DNA from 2 places in the Streptomyces sp. NPDC006739 genome. Region 2 is predicted to be linked to the other one. Evidence: riboswitches for the same ligand, from Rfam matches in the RefSeq annotation. Region 2 holds a riboswitch; the other holds the start of a gene.
What was found. A riboswitch is a leader RNA that binds a small molecule or an ion and turns the genes downstream of it on or off. The one in region 2 is predicted to bind S-adenosylmethionine.

Region 1: linked by a shared signal. The riboswitch ahead of ACFYMM_RS05300 (aminotransferase class V-fold PLP-dependent enzyme) and the one ahead of thrC (threonine synthase) in region 2 are both predicted to bind S-adenosylmethionine.

What each region holds. Positions count from the first base shown of each region.
Region 1 is NZ_JBIAGM010000002.1:414,024-421,186, forward strand. It holds gene ACFYMM_RS05280 (NYN domain-containing protein) at 1-735, opposite strand, end outside; gene ACFYMM_RS05285 (hypothetical protein) at 775-1,014, opposite strand; gene ACFYMM_RS05290 (rhomboid family intramembrane serine protease) at 1,170-1,913, shown strand; gene ACFYMM_RS05295 (Lrp/AsnC family transcriptional regulator) at 1,910-2,191, shown strand; gene ACFYMM_RS05300 (aminotransferase class V-fold PLP-dependent enzyme) at 2,435-3,796, opposite strand; SAM riboswitch class IV at 3,940-4,056, opposite strand; gene trpD (anthranilate phosphoribosyltransferase) at 4,129-5,193, opposite strand; gene ACFYMM_RS05310 (cytochrome bc complex cytochrome b subunit) at 5,333-6,970, opposite strand; gene ACFYMM_RS05315 (Rieske 2Fe-2S domain-containing protein) at 6,967-7,163, opposite strand, start outside.
Region 2 is NZ_JBIAGM010000009.1:93,880-101,042, reverse strand. It holds gene ACFYMM_RS19645 (cold-shock protein) at 28-231, opposite strand; gene ACFYMM_RS19640 (MoaD/ThiS family protein) at 674-949, opposite strand; gene thrC (threonine synthase) at 946-2,229, opposite strand; SAM riboswitch class I at 2,247-2,415, opposite strand; gene ACFYMM_RS19630 (glucosyl-3-phosphoglycerate synthase) at 2,545-3,489, shown strand; gene ACFYMM_RS19625 (trehalose-6-phosphate synthase) at 3,587-5,029, shown strand; gene otsB (trehalose-phosphatase) at 5,315-6,181, opposite strand; gene ACFYMM_RS19615 (DUF3263 domain-containing protein) at 6,254-6,487, opposite strand; gene ACFYMM_RS19610 (extracellular solute-binding protein) at 6,564-7,163, opposite strand, start outside.

The DNA of each region.
Region 1 (7,163 bases), on a different contig from region 2:
GGCGGCCTCCAGCGCGGCCTCGGCCTCGGCCAGCCGGCCCTTGAGCCGCCGGGTCTCGCTCTCGGCGGCGGACACCTGCGCCTGCCCCTCGGCGCGTACGGCCTCCATCTCGTGGTGGACCTTGCGCAGGGCCGCCTCGCCGCGCTTGACGTCGCTGAGGGCCGCGCGGAGCTTGCGGTGAAGCGATTCCGCTTCCTTCTTCGCCGACTCCAGCTCGCCGCGCAGCCGTTCGGTCTCGCTGCGGGTCTGCCCGCGGGCCTGGGCCAGTTCCTCGCGCAGCCGCTCCAGCTCGGCGCGGCTCTCCTCGCCGGCCCGTTCGGCGTCGGCGCGCTGGGCCTCCTCGCCGGCCGCGGCGACCAGCTTCACCCAACCGGTCGGGCGCAGTACATAGGCCGCGGCCGCCACGTCGAGCGGGTCCGCGGCCGGGGGCGGGGAGCCTGATTCGAGAGCGCCGGCCAGTTCCGGCTGGGCCTCTCTGAACTTCTCCCCGATGCGCTGGCGGAACAGCGGATCGGTCTCCAGCGCGGCGGCCATGGCGTTGCCCGCGAACTTGGCCCGGCGATTGGGGGCGAACCGGGCGTACTGCCGGAGCTGGGCGGGCAGTTCGCCGACGGTCAGACCGCCGAAGCCGTCCGAGACGATCTGCACGACCCGGCGGCGCACACCGTCGGGCAGGGGACGGTCAAGCACCTCGGCGGTGCCGTCGTCCGGCCCCCCGCCCGCGGTCTCCACCATCCGTCACACCCCATCGCCTCGCGGGGCCGGCTCCTGGCTTCAGGAGTCGGCGCCCGGCCTGTCCACGAGTTCCACCTGGTCCACCGCGTTGCACCAGCGGCAGCGCACCGACTCGATGGTCTCACTGACCACCTCGCGCTCCTCGACGCTCGGCTCACCGGCCAGGTCGAGGTGGACGTATTCGACGACCTTCGACGAGCGGGTCACGTCGAACCGGGTGAGGTTGCCGCACAGGGTGCAGCGCCACCGCGTGGTGGCGGTCGGCAGGGGAACCGTCATCGTGACTGTTCGCTTTCTTCCAGTGTCCGTGACGCGTCGTCTCCCCGACGCGTGTGGCTCGTAACCCTACGGCCTGGCGGGTACTCGCCGCCCGTCCGTCCACAGCGGCGAGGCACTCTGTGCCACTGCGTCCCGTTACGTCATGCTCTGTAGTCGTGATCAGCAACTGGAGCACGGCGGCCGGCCGAACCTACCGGGCGGTGCGGAGCACCCCGGCGCCCATGACGTACGGCCTGATGGCCCTGTGCTGTCTGGTCTTCGTCCTGGGGCCCGCCTCCGGGCTGACCCCGGCGTACGGGTCCGGGGACGCGCTGCTCGCCGCCCAGCGGGCGTACTTCCGGCGCTGGGGCGTGGTCCCCGCGGACCTGTTCGACGGCCCGGCCCGGGAGGTCCTCACCCCGGCCACGGCCCTGTTCGTGCACGGCGGCTGGGTCCACCTGCTGGGCAACATGCTCTTCCTGTTCGTCTTCGGCGCGATGACCGAGGAGCGGATGGGCGCCGTGGAGTTCACCCTGTTCTACGGCGGCTGCGGCTATCTGGCCCTGCTCGGCTACGCGGCCGCCAACGCCACCTCCGAGCAGTCGCTGGTGGGGGCCTCCGGGGCGATCTCGGCGGTCCTCGGAGCGTTCCTCTTCCTCTTCCCCCGCGCCCGGGTGACCAGTCTCCTGCCGTTCCTGTTCTTCCTGCCGCTGCGTTTCCCGGCCTGGGTCGTGCTGCCCTTCTGGGTCTCCCTGCAGTGGCTGGCGGCGGGCCGCGCCACGCAGGGGCCCGGGGTGGCCTACCTGGCGCACCTGGTGGGGTTCTCGCTGGGCTTCGGCTACGCGTGGGTGCGTTATGGCCGTACAGCTAGAGTGAAAGCCGCCCCAGCTCCGGCCTCCGAGGGAGAGAACCAGCCGTGATCACCGCGATCGTCCTCATCAAGACCAGCGTGGACCGGATCCCCGAGATCGCGGAACGGATCGCCGCGCTGGACAGCGTCAGCGAGGTCTTCTCCGTCACCGGCACCTACGACCTGATCGCCATGGTCCGGGTCAAGCAGCACGAGGACCTGGCCGAGGTCATCCCCGGCAGCATCAGCAAGATCCCGGGCGTGGAGGCCACGGACACGCACGTCGCCTTCCGCACCTACTCCCAGCACGACCTGGAGGCGGCGTTCGCCATCGGGCTGGACGGCTAGTTGTTCTGTCCGGGGAGGTTTGCCGAGCAGCTCGCGGCGTCCGGTGCTGGGGGCACCTCCCACGCCGTTCAGGCAGTGGGGGAGCCTCGCCAGACGGAGCGTCGCCCGCGTACTGGACGTACTCGGGTGATGCGACAACGCGGCGGCGTGGGGGTACCCCCGGCCGAAGGCTGGGGGAGTGCCGTGCCGGGCGTCGCGAGCCAGTGAACCCTTCCGGTCGCAGCACCAGCCACCCGCGGGCGGTCAGACCGCCGGGACGCAGCGGCCGTCCTCGGTGCGGTACGACCACTTCGCACCCTCGGTGACCAGTTCCCGTACCGCCGTCACGAACCGCTCGACATGCTCGTCCGGGGTGCCCGCGCCGAAGGACACCCGGATCGCGTTCAGGGACTTCTCGCCGGGAGCGGCCTCGGGGGCGCCGCACTCGCCCTGGGTCTGCGGGTCGCTGCCGAGCAGGGTGCGGACCAGGGGGTGGGCGCAGAAGAGGCCGTCGCGGACGCCGATGCCGTACTCGGCGGAGAGGGCGGCGGCGAAGTGCGAGCTGTTCCAGCCCTCGACGACGAAGGAGATCACGCCGACCCGCGGCGCGTCGTCGCCGAACAGGGAGAGCACCTTGACCTGCGGGACCTCGGCGAGGCCCGAGCGGACCGTGTCGACCAGGTACTGCTCCCGGGCCACCAGGGTGTCGAAACCGGCCTCGGTGAGCGCCTTGCAGGCCGACGCGATGGAGTAGGCGCCGATCACGTTCGGGGAGCCGGCCTCGTGGCGGGCGGCGCTGTCCTGCCACTCCACGTCCACTCCGCCGTCCGCGCGCCGGGTGACCTTGCGGCTGGCGCCGCCGCCCGCGAGGTAGGGGTCGGCCGCCTGGAGCCAGTCGGCCCGGCCGGCCAGCACTCCGCAGCCGAAGGGGGCGTACAGCTTGTGCCCGGAGAAGGCGACCCAGTCGACGTCCAGGTCACGGACGGAGACCGGGTGGTGCGGGGCGAGCTGGGCCGCGTCCAGGACGATCCGGGCGCCGTGCGCGTGGGCGGCGGCGGCCAGCTCGCGCACCGGCCACAGCTCGCCGGTGACGTTGGAGGCACCGGTGACGCAGACCAGGGCCGGGCCGTGGGGGTCACGGTCGGCGAGGGCGCGCTCCAGGGTCTCGACGGCCTGCGCCGGGGTGCGCGGGGCGTCGAGGTAGCTGACCCGGGCGTCCTTCCAGGGCAGCAGGCTCGCGTGGTGCTCGGTCTCGAAGACGAAGACCTGGCAGCCGGCAGGGAGGGCGGCGGCGAGGAGGTTGAGGGAGTCGGTGGTCGACCGGGTGAAGACCAGTTGGTCGTCGGCCCGGCAGTCGAGGAACTCGGCGACGGTCGCGCGGGCGTTCTCGAAGAGGTCCGTGGAGAGCTGGGAGAGGTAGCCGGCGCCGCGGTGGACGCTGCCGTAGTACGGCGCGTAGGCGGCGACGTCGTCCCAGACCCGCTGCAGGGCGGGGGCGCTGGCCGCGTAGTCGAGGGCCGCGTAGGTGACCTCGCCGCCGGTGACCAGCGGGACGGTGACGTCCCGGCCCAGAACGGGCAGCGGGGCGCGGACGGAGGTGGCGGAGGCAGCGGTGGAGACAGACATGGGTGAACTCCCGTGAGGCGTACGCCAAAAGGACGTACGAGAAGAAGAGAAGAAGGGTGCGCGGAGGCGGGGCTCGGCGGCCCTATCGCATTCGCTTGCTCACGGGAGGCTCCTCGAGGACCAGGACCCCTGGCTTGTCGAGGGGTCCGCGCTTGCCGTAGACCTCGCTGCCTACGACCTGGTCTTCACCCGGGGCACCCCGCCACGGACGGAGGGTTGCCGGACAGTCGGCCGGGGCCTCATGACTGTCACTCATGACCTGGACAGGAACGTACGTGAAGTGATCGCGGTCCCGCAACTCCTGTCCGGATCGCGGGACCGCGATCCCCTTGTCACGCGTTGCTGGCGGCCACCCAGCGCTCCAGCGCCCGCTTGGCCGCGCCCGAGTCGACCGACTCGGCGGCCCTGTCCATAGCGGCGCGGATCTGCTCGGCCAGCGTGCCTGGGCCCGGATCGAGAGCCACCAGGGCCGCCGCCGAGTTCAGCAGTACGGCGTCCCGGACCGGCCCGGTCTCGCCGTCCAGGAGGCGGCGGGCGACCTCGGCGTTGTAGGAGGGGTCACCGCCCCGCAGCGCCTGGACCGGGACCAGCTCGATGCCGACGTCACGCGGGTCGAAGGACTCCTCGGTGACCTTGCCGTCGCGGACCACCCAGACCCGGGAGGTGGCCGTCGTGGTCAGTTCGTCGAAGCCGTCGTCACCGCGGAAGACCAGGGAGGAGTTGCCGCGCTCGGCGAAGACGCCGGCGATGAGCGGGGCCATGCGCGGGTCGGCGACGCCCACCGCCTGGGCCCTCACCCTGGCCGGGTTGGTCAGCGGGCCGAGGGCGTTGAAGGTCGTACGGATCCCCAACTGGCCGCGTGCGGCGGCCACATGCCGCAGCGCCGGGTGGAACTTGATGGCGAAGCAGAACGTGATGCCGGCTTCCTCGGCGACCTCCGCGACACGCCTCGGCGTCAGCTCCAGATTGACGCCCAGCTTCTCCAGGACGTCCGAGGCACCGGACGCCGAGGATGCGGCCCGGTTGCCGTGCTTGACGACCTTCGCGCCCGTGCCGGCGATGACGATCGAGGACATCGTGGAGATGTTCACCGTCTTCGCGCCGTCGCCGCCCGTACCGACGATGTCGACGGTCCGGCCCGGCACCTCGATCACGTTCGCGTGCTCGTACATCGTGCGGACCAGCCCGGTGATCTCCTCGACGGTCTCGCCCTTGGCGCGCAGTGCCACCGCGAACCCGGCGATCTGCGCGTCGGTGGCCTCGCCGCGCATGATCACGTCCATCGCCCAGGCCGTGTCGTCCGCGCTGAGGTCCCGGCCCTCCAGCAGGCCGTTCAGCAGGGCGGGCCAGGAACGGCCCGCCGCGGTGTCGCCTCCAGCGGGGGTCACAGCGCTCATAAGGCCGCTCCTGGGTGTCGTAGACGGAAGTGGTGTCCCGGAGAAGAAGGTGCGTCCCACCCTATCCAGCCCCGGGCACGGCGAAGGGCCCCGTCCGAACACCGGACGGGGCCCTTCGCCGTGGCGTGGCGACGCAGGATCAGTGGTGGCCGTGGCCGCTCGTGATCTCCTTGTACTCGTCGACGGTGGGCTTCGGGATCTGCTGGTCCTCGCCGTAGTAGGCGTTGCTGAGCTTGGCGCGCAGCTTCTCGGACCCCTTCACCTTGCGCTCGACGCCGTTCTCGTCGACCGTCGGGCCGATCTCGGCCGGCTCGTACTGGTGGTGAGCCGTGAGGGTGTGCAGCTGCTCCTGGCTGAGCGGCTCGTGCACCTCGATGAACTCACCGTGCGGCAGGCGCTTGATGATGCCGGTCTCCCGGCCGTGCAGCACCTTGTCGCGGTCCCGACGCTGCAGACCGAGGCAGATCCGCTTGGTGAGGAAGAACGCGATGACCGGTCCGGCGAAGAACCCGATCCGGACGAACCAGGTGACGTCGTTGATCGACAGGTGGAAGTGGGTGGCCCACAGGTCGTTGCCACCGCCGACCAGCGTGATCATGTACATCGTGACCCAGGCGACACCCAGCGCGGTACGCGTCGGGGCGTTGCGCGGGCGGTCCAGGATGTGGTGCTCGCGCTTGTCGCCGGTGATCCAGGACTCGATGAACGGGTAGAGCGCCATCGCGGCCAGGACCACACCGAACAGGACCAGCGGGATGAACACGCCCAGGACGAGCGTGTGACCCCAGAAGTTGATCTCCCAGCCCGGCATGAAGCGGATCAGGCCCTCGGCGAAGCCCATGTACCAGTCGGGCTGGGCGCCGGTGGACACCTGGTCCGGACGGTAGGGGCCCATGGCCCAGATCGGGTTGATCTGGGTGACCGCCGCGATGGCCGCGATGACACCGAAGACCAGGAAGAAGAAGCCTCCGGCCTTGGCCATGTACACCGGCAGCAGCGGCATGCCGACGACGTTCTTCTCGGACTTTCCGGGACCCGCGAACTGCGTGTGCTTGTGGTAGAAGACCAGGATCAGGTGCGCCACCATCAGACCGAGCATGATGCCCGGCAGCAGCAGGATGTGGATCGAGTAGAACCGCGCCACGAAGTCGTGGCCCGGGAACTGCCCGCCGAAGAGGAAGAACGAGATGTACGTGCCGACGATCGGCATGGACAGGATCGCGCCCTCGGTGAAGCGGACACCGGTGCCGGAGAGCAGGTCGTCCGGGAGCGAGTAACCGGTGAAACCGGTGAACATGCCCAGGGCGAACAGCAGGAAGCCGAACAGCCAGTTGACCTCACGCGGCTTGCGGAACGCGCCGGTGAAGAACACGCGCATCATGTGCACGAACATGCCCGCGAGGAAGATCAGGGCGGCCCAGTGGTGGATCTGCCGGATGAGCAGACCACCGCGCACGTCGAAGGAGATGTGCAGGGTCGAACTGAACGCCTCGGACATCAGCTGGCCCTGCAGCGGGGCGTACGTGCCGTGGTACTCCACCTCGTTCATCGACGGGTGGAAGAACAGCGTCAGGTACACACCCGTGAGGATGATGATGATGAAGCTGTACATGCACACTTCGCCCAACATGAACGACCAGTGGTCGGGGAAGATCTTGCGCATGTTGGACTTGGCCAGGGAGTAGATCCCGAGCCGGCCGTCGGCCCAGTCGGCGATCCGCTCGCCGGCCGGAGCCTTCCCGCGGTTGCGGGGCTCTTCGTTCGTCGCAGTGCTCATCCGCGCTCCCAGAATGCAGGACCGACGGGCTCCTCGAAGTCGCCGAGCGCCTGGAGGTAACCGTCGTCGCTCACGCCGATCCGCAGCTGCGGCAGGGCGTGACCGGCCGGGCCGAAGATCACTCGGGCACCGTCGGAGAGGTCGAAGGTGGACTGGTGGCACGGGCACAGCACGTGGTGCGTCTGCTGCTCGT
Region 2 (7,163 bases):
AACGGGTCCTCCGATGTGTGTGAACGTTCAGGCGCTGAGGCGGACCATGTCGGCCTGCGGGCCCTTCTGGCCCTGCGAGATCTCGAACTCCACCCGCTGGCCCTCTTCAAGGGTGCGATAGCCGTCCATCTGAATGGCGCTGTAATGGACGAAGACGTCCGCACCACCGTCGACCGCGATGAAGCCGTACCCCTTCTCCGCGTTGAACCACTTGACGGTGCCCTGAGCCATGCCTAACTCCCCTATTACTGGCCCTTGCACAGATCCACACTTCGCGGATCCGGGTCAGACCTCACCCCCCATGGGTCGGGGGCGTGCGCCGGAACGCGTCGACCGCGGCTGAATGTATCTGTCCAACTGCCGTCTGCAACAGGTCAATCGGACGAGAATTCTGGAAGGGCACGGTCCGGAATGTGGCGACAATTCCCAGGAAGGGAGGGCAAGTCGGGCCGGGCAAAGGGCACGAAAGCCGCCAACCACCCACACACTTTGGCTACTTCTTGCCGGACGCGCGGCAAGAATCCAGGGCTTCCGACCTGCGGACCGCCACCGTGTTCCCCAACTGTACCGCGCTCAACCACACAGAATTGCCCCCTCCACTTCTCACCGGGAGGGGGCAATTCGATGAACAGGCGGTAATAGGTGTTACCAAGGGTAATGTGCGGTCATTCGGTCAGCCGCCGGCGACGGCCGGAATGATGGAGACGCCCGCACCCTCCGGCGTCGCGGTCTCCAGCCCCTGCTCGAAACGCACGTCGTCGTCATTGACGTACACGTTCACGAACCGGCGCAGCTTGCCCTGGTCGTCCAGAACGCGCGCGGCGATCCCGGTGTGGTTCTTCTCCAGGTCGGCGATGACCTCGGCGAGGGTGGCACCCTCGGCGGCGACCTCGGCCTGCCCACCGGTGTAGGTGCGCAGGATGGTGGGGATGCGGACGGTCACACTCATGCGAGGCCAGCCTCTCGGAAGGAGTCCAGGTTGGGGCGGATCGTCGCGGTGAGGCCGGTGTCGGCCACCGCGTCGAGGGTCTTGAGGCCGTCGCCGGTGTTCAGGACGACCGTGGTCAGGGCGGGGTCGAGGACGCCGTTCTCGATCAGCTTCTTCGTCACGCCGACCGTGACCCCGCCGGCGGTCTCCGCGAAGATGCCCTCGGTCCGGGCCAGCAGCCTGATCGCGTCGACGATCTGCTCGTCGTTCACGTCCTCCACCGCGCCGGCCGTGCGACGGGCGATGTCGAGGACGTAGGGGCCGTCCGCCGGGTTGCCGATCGCCAGCGACTTGGCGATCGTGTCCGGCTTCTGCGGGCGGACCACGTCGTGCCCCGCCTTGTACGCAGTCGACACCGGCGAGCAGCCCTCGGCCTGCGCGCCGAAGATCTTGTACGGCCTGTCCTCGACCAGCCCGAGCCTGATCAGCTCCTGCAGACCCTTGTCGATCTTCGTGAGCTGGGAACCGGAGGCGATCGGGACCACGATCTGGTCCGGCAGCCGCCAGCCGAGCTGCTCGCAGATCTCGTACGCCAGCGTCTTGGAGCCCTCGGCGTAGTACGGCCGCAGGTTGACGTTGACGAAGCCCCAGCCCTCGCCGGCCGGGTCGCCGATCAGCTCGGAGCAGAAGCGGTTCACGTCGTCGTAGTTGCCCTCGATGCCGACGAGGTCGCCGCCGTAGACCGCGGCCATGACGATCTTGCCCTGCTCCAGGTCGTGCGGGATGAACACGCAGGAGCGCAGGCCGGCGCGGGCCGCCGCGGCGCCCACCGCACCGGCCAGGTTGCCGGTCGAGGAGCAGCTCAGCGTGGTGAACCCGAAGGCGCGGGCGGCCTCCAGCGCCTGGGCGACGACCCGGTCCTTGAAGGAGTGCGTCGGGTTCCCGGAGTCGTCCTTCACGTACAGCCCGCCGGTGACACCCAGCTCGCGCGCCAGGTTGTCGGCCTGGACGAGCTTGGTCCAGCCGGGGTTGATGTTGGGCTTGGTCGCCACGTCGGCGGGGACGGGCAGCAGCGGGGCGTAACGCCAGATGTTCGCGGGCCCGGACTCGATGCGCCGCCGCAGCTCTTCGGTGTCGTAGCCCGAGAAGTCGTAGGCGATCTCCAGCGGACCGAAACACTCCTCGCAGGCGAAGACCGGTCCGAGGGGCACGCGGTGACCGCACTCGCGACAGCTGAGCGCGGCGGCCGGGCCGAGGTCTACGGTGGGATTGCTGGAGCTTGCAACTGTCTGCACAGCCATGGAGGCGAGGCCCTTTCTCCTCATCTTCCTCGCGACGCATCTCGTCGCGAGACGGATTTGGCACCTTCCCTAGCCGGGAGCCTCGCGGATCGGTCGGCTGTGGTCGCACAGCGATCGACACGAGTGCCGGCTGGAGGGTTGCCGGGGCTTCATCGGGCCGTGTCCCTCTGCCCCTCTGGATGAGCTGTATGCGGTTGTGGGCGGGGGCGACCCTGACATGCGATGGTCACCCGCGTTGTCCAAGACTGTAACCGAAGGCCAGGACAGTTGAGATAGTCGTCCGAACCGCGAGACAACAGTGAGGAGCCGCACACTGTGCTGGAAGAAGTCGAGCGCTGGCTGGCCACCCACTCCTGGTCCGTGTCCGATCGTCCCCCGCACCAGATCCTCGCCGCGAAGCAGCGCACGGGCCAGTCGGTGTCCGTCGTGCTGCCCGCGCTCAACGAGGAGGAGACGGTCGGCGACATCGTCGCGGTGATCCGTCATGACCTCATGCAGCAGATGCCGCTCGTCGACGAGATCGTCGTCGTCGACTCCGGCTCCACCGACCGCACCTCCGAGGTGGCCGCGTCGGCCGGCGCCCGGGTGGTCCACCGCGACGCGATCCTGCCGCGCGTTCCGGCCGTTCCCGGCAAGGGCGAGGTGCTGTGGCGCTCGCTCCTGGTCACCGGCGGGGACATCGTCTGTTTCGTCGACGCCGATCTGCGGGAGTTCTCCTCCGACTTCGTCTCCGGGATCGTCGGCCCGCTGCTGACCGATCCCGGGGTGGATCTGGTCAAGGCGATGTACGACCGTCCGCTCGGCACCGCGGCCGGCCAGGGCGGCCGGGTGACCGAGCTGGTGGCGCGCCCGCTGCTGAACCTGCACTGGCCGCAGCTGGCCGGTTTCGTGCAGCCGCTGGGCGGTGAGTACGCGGCCCGCCGCTCGCTGCTCGAACAGCTGCCGTTCCCGGTCGGGTACGGCGTGGAGCTGGGCATGCTGGTGGACGCGCTGCACCTGGTGGGGCTCGATGCCCTGGCCCAGGTGGACGTCGGGGTGCGCAGGCACCGGCACCAGGACGGGCGGGCGCTGGGCCGGATGGCGGCGGCGATCTACCGCACGGCGCAGCTGAGGCTGGCCCGCGGGCACCTGGTGCGGCCCTCGCTGACCCAGTTCGAGCGGGGGCAGGAGGGCTTCGAGCCGCGCACCTACCCGGTGGACACGGAGGAGCGTCCGCCGATGGCGGAGATCGCGGAGTACGCGGCCCGGAAGGTGGCGTGAGCCCCGCTCGGGGACCGCTGAAGAACGGCCGTATACGGACCCCGCGCGGGGCGAGCCGTACGTTTGAGCGTTTACCTGCCCGGCTAGGTTGAGGCGTATGGCTTCCACGCACGGTGCTGAGGTGCTGGTCGCGTCCAATCGCGGCCCGGTTTCGTACGAGGTTCGGCCCGACGGCGGGGCCGGCTCGCTGCACGCCAAGCGCGGCGGCGGCGGGCTGGTCTCGGGTCTGTCGGCCATCGGGCCGGACGCGAACGCGGTGTGGGTGTGCGCCGCGCTGGGCGACGCGGACCGGGAGGCGGTGCGGCGCGCCGAGGGCGGGCTGCTGCCGGCCGAGGACACCGGCGGGCAGCGGGTGCGGATGCTGGACATCGACGCCGGTGTCTTCTCGGACGCGTACAACGGCATCGCCAACTCGGTCCTGTGGTTCGTCCACCACATGCTCTACCAGACCCCGCTGGAGCCGGTCTTCGACGCGGAGTTCCGGCGCCGGTGGGCGTCGTACCAGGCCTACAACCGGGCCTTCGCCGAGGCGCTGGCCGAGGAGGCGGCCGACGGCGCGGCGGTGGTGATCCAGGACTACCACCTGGCCCTGGCCCCCCGGATGCTCCGCGAACTCCGCCCCGACCTGCGCATCGGTCACTTCTCGCACACCCCGTGGGCCCCGCCGGACTACTTCCGGCTGCTCCCGGACGACATCGCGGCGGAGCTGCTGGGCGGGATCCTGGGCGCGGACCGGGCGGCGTTCCTGACCCGGCGCTGGGCGGACGCGTTCCGGGACTGCTGTCACGCCGTCCTGGGCAGCCCCGGCATCCCGGCCGGCACCCGCGTCGGCGTGCACGGTCTGGGCGCCGACGCGGACTTCCTGCGGGAGCGGGCGCACCGGCCGGACGTGACCGAGCGGATGGCGGCGCTGCGGGAGGAGATCGGCGAGGGGCGCCGGACGATCGTGCGGGTGGACCGCACCGAGCTGTCGAAGAACATCGTGCGCGGGCTGCTGGCGTACCGGCAGCTGCTGGACGACCACCCGGAGTGGCGCGAGCGGGTGGTGCACGTGGCGTTCGCCTACCCGTCCCGGCAGGATCTGGCCGTGTACCGCGACTACACGGCCGAGGTGCGGCGGGTGGCCGACGACATCAACGCGAGCTATGGCACCGAGGGCTGGACGCCGGTCGTCCTGCACGTCAAGGACGACTTCGCCCGCTCGCTGGCCGCCTACCGGCTGGCGGACGTGGCGCTGGTCAACCCGATCCGCGACGGCATGAACCTGGTCGCCAAGGAGGTCCCGGTCGTCTCGGACGAGGGCTGCGCGCTGGTGCTGTCCCGGGAGGCGGGGGCGTTCGAGGAGCTGGGCGAGGACGCGCTGACCGTCAACCCGTACGACATCCAGGGCACGGCGACCGCCCTGCACCAGGCGCTCACCATGCCGGCCCACGAGCGGGCGGAACGCGCGAAGCGGCTGTCCGCGGCGGCGACCGCGCTGCCCCCGGCCCAGTGGTTCCTGGACCAACTGCACGCCCTGGACGAGAACCGACCCGGCTGAGCCCCCCTTGGCCTGGCCGGGGTGCGGCTTCGGCCTGGCCGGGGTGCGGCTTCGGCCTGACCGGGGTGCGGCTTCGGCCTGGCCGGGGTGCGGCTTCGGCCTGGCCGGGGTGCGGCTTCCGCCCAGCCGGACGCGGCCTCAGCCCAGGTGGGCGAGGCTTCCGCCCAGGCGGGCGAGGCTTCCGCTCAGCCGGACGCGGCTTCAACCCGGCCGGGTGCGGCCTCAGCCCAGCCGGGTGCGGCCTCAGCCCAGCCGGGTGCGGCTTCCGCCCAGGCGGACGCGGCCTCAGCCCAGGCGGGTGGCGAGGGCCCGTAGCAGGTGGACGACTCCGGCCGGGCCGTCCACCACCAGGTCCGCGCGTTCCGCCAGTTCGGTGACCTCGGTGCTGCCGCTGCACACCAGCAGGCCGGGGACGCCGTCGGAGCGGAGTTTGTCGACGGCGGCGAAGGCGGGGAGGTCGCCGAGGTCGTCACCGGCGTAGAGGACGCACTCGGCGCCGGTGCCGCGGATGTAGTCCAGGAGGGCGACGCCCTTGTCCATGCCTGGCGGGCGCAGTTCCAGGACCATCCGGCCGGGCTCGACGATCAGGCCGTGGCGGGTGGCGAGGTCGGCGAGGGGGGCGCGCAGGGCCTCGAAGGCCGCCTGGGGGTCCTCGGCCCGGCGGGTGTGGACGGCGACGGCCCGGCCCTTCTCCTCGATCCAGGTGCCGCGCCAGGCGCCGATGCGGTCGAGGAAGCCGGGCAGCTCCGCGCGGACCGCGGTGACCCCGGGGTGCGGGGCGGGGGCGCTGACGGTGCCGGTGACGGCGTCCCAGCGTTCGGCGCCGTAGTGGCCGAGCACGGTGAGGTGCTCCAGGCCGGGAACGCCCGCGAAGCCGCCGTGGCGCACCGCGACCCCGGCCGGGCGGCCGGTGATCACGGCGACGGCGGCCACCTTCGGGGCGAGGGCGGCCAGCGCGGGGACGGCTTCGGGGTGGGCGCGGGCCTGGTCGGGGTCGGCGACGATCGGCGCCAGCGTGCCGTCGAAGTCCAGGCCGATCACGGCGGCGCGGGGGCGGTCGAGCAGTGCGCGCAGTCCGTCCCGGCCGGCCGGTGTCACCGGGGTCGGCAGCGGGTCCACGGGGTCGGTCGAGTCCGTCGTCTGGATGCCCATACGGCGACCCTATCCACCGGGGGCCGGGAGCACGCATGGCTCATGGGTGGCACACCGGCGCACAACGGCGGCTCAGCGTTCCGTACGGCGCGTCTGTCTGACCCGGCGCAGGCGGTTCACCGTCACCGGGTCGTGCGCGAGGGCCCGCTCGTCGTCCAGCAGGGCGTTGAGCAGCTGGTAGTAGCGCACCGGGGCCAGGCCCAGTTCCTCGCGTATCGCCCGCTCCTTGGCGCCGGGGCCGGGAAAGCCCCGGCGCTCCAGGGCGAGGATGGCCTGTTCGCGGCTGCCCAGTTCGTGCCGGTCCATGGAGAAGACCGTAACGCCCGGCACTGACATCGATGCCGTCGCGCGCTCGGCCCTCCCCGCTCGGCCCTCCGCGCGGTCAGCCCTTGGCGGTGCTGTCCGCCGTGGCGGCCAGGGTCTGGAGCCGGGTCAGCACGGCGGCGGGGCTCGCGCCGGGGGCGACCGCCTGGCCGATGTCCTGCTTCACGGCCGCGCTGACCGCCGCCCACGAGGTCTTGCCGACGGGATACAGCTCGGAGGTCGGCAGCTGGTCGAGGAAGGCGTGCAGGTCCTTGTCCCGGGCCGCCTGGCTCATGGTGTTGGAGGCGGAGCCGGTGACCGGCAGCAGTCCGTACTCGCGGGAGAAGGCGAGGACGTTCTTCTCGCTGTAGACGTAGTCGAGGAAGTCGCCGATCTGCTGGGCGTGCCCGTTCTGCTTGAAGGCGGTCATCCAGTCGGCGACGCCCATCGCGGTGGCCTTGCCGCTGCGCCCCGGCATCGGCACCATCCCGAACTTCACGCCCTTCTTGGCGGCCTGCTGGATCAGCGTGGGATGCCCGTTGAGCATGCCGACCTGGCCGTCGGCGAACGCGGCGAACGCGGTGGCCCGGTTGAGCTTGCCGGGGGCGACGGGGCCGGTCAGCCCCTTGCCGACCAGCTGGTCCTTCAGCCAGGTGAACGTCTCGATGTTCTGCGGGGA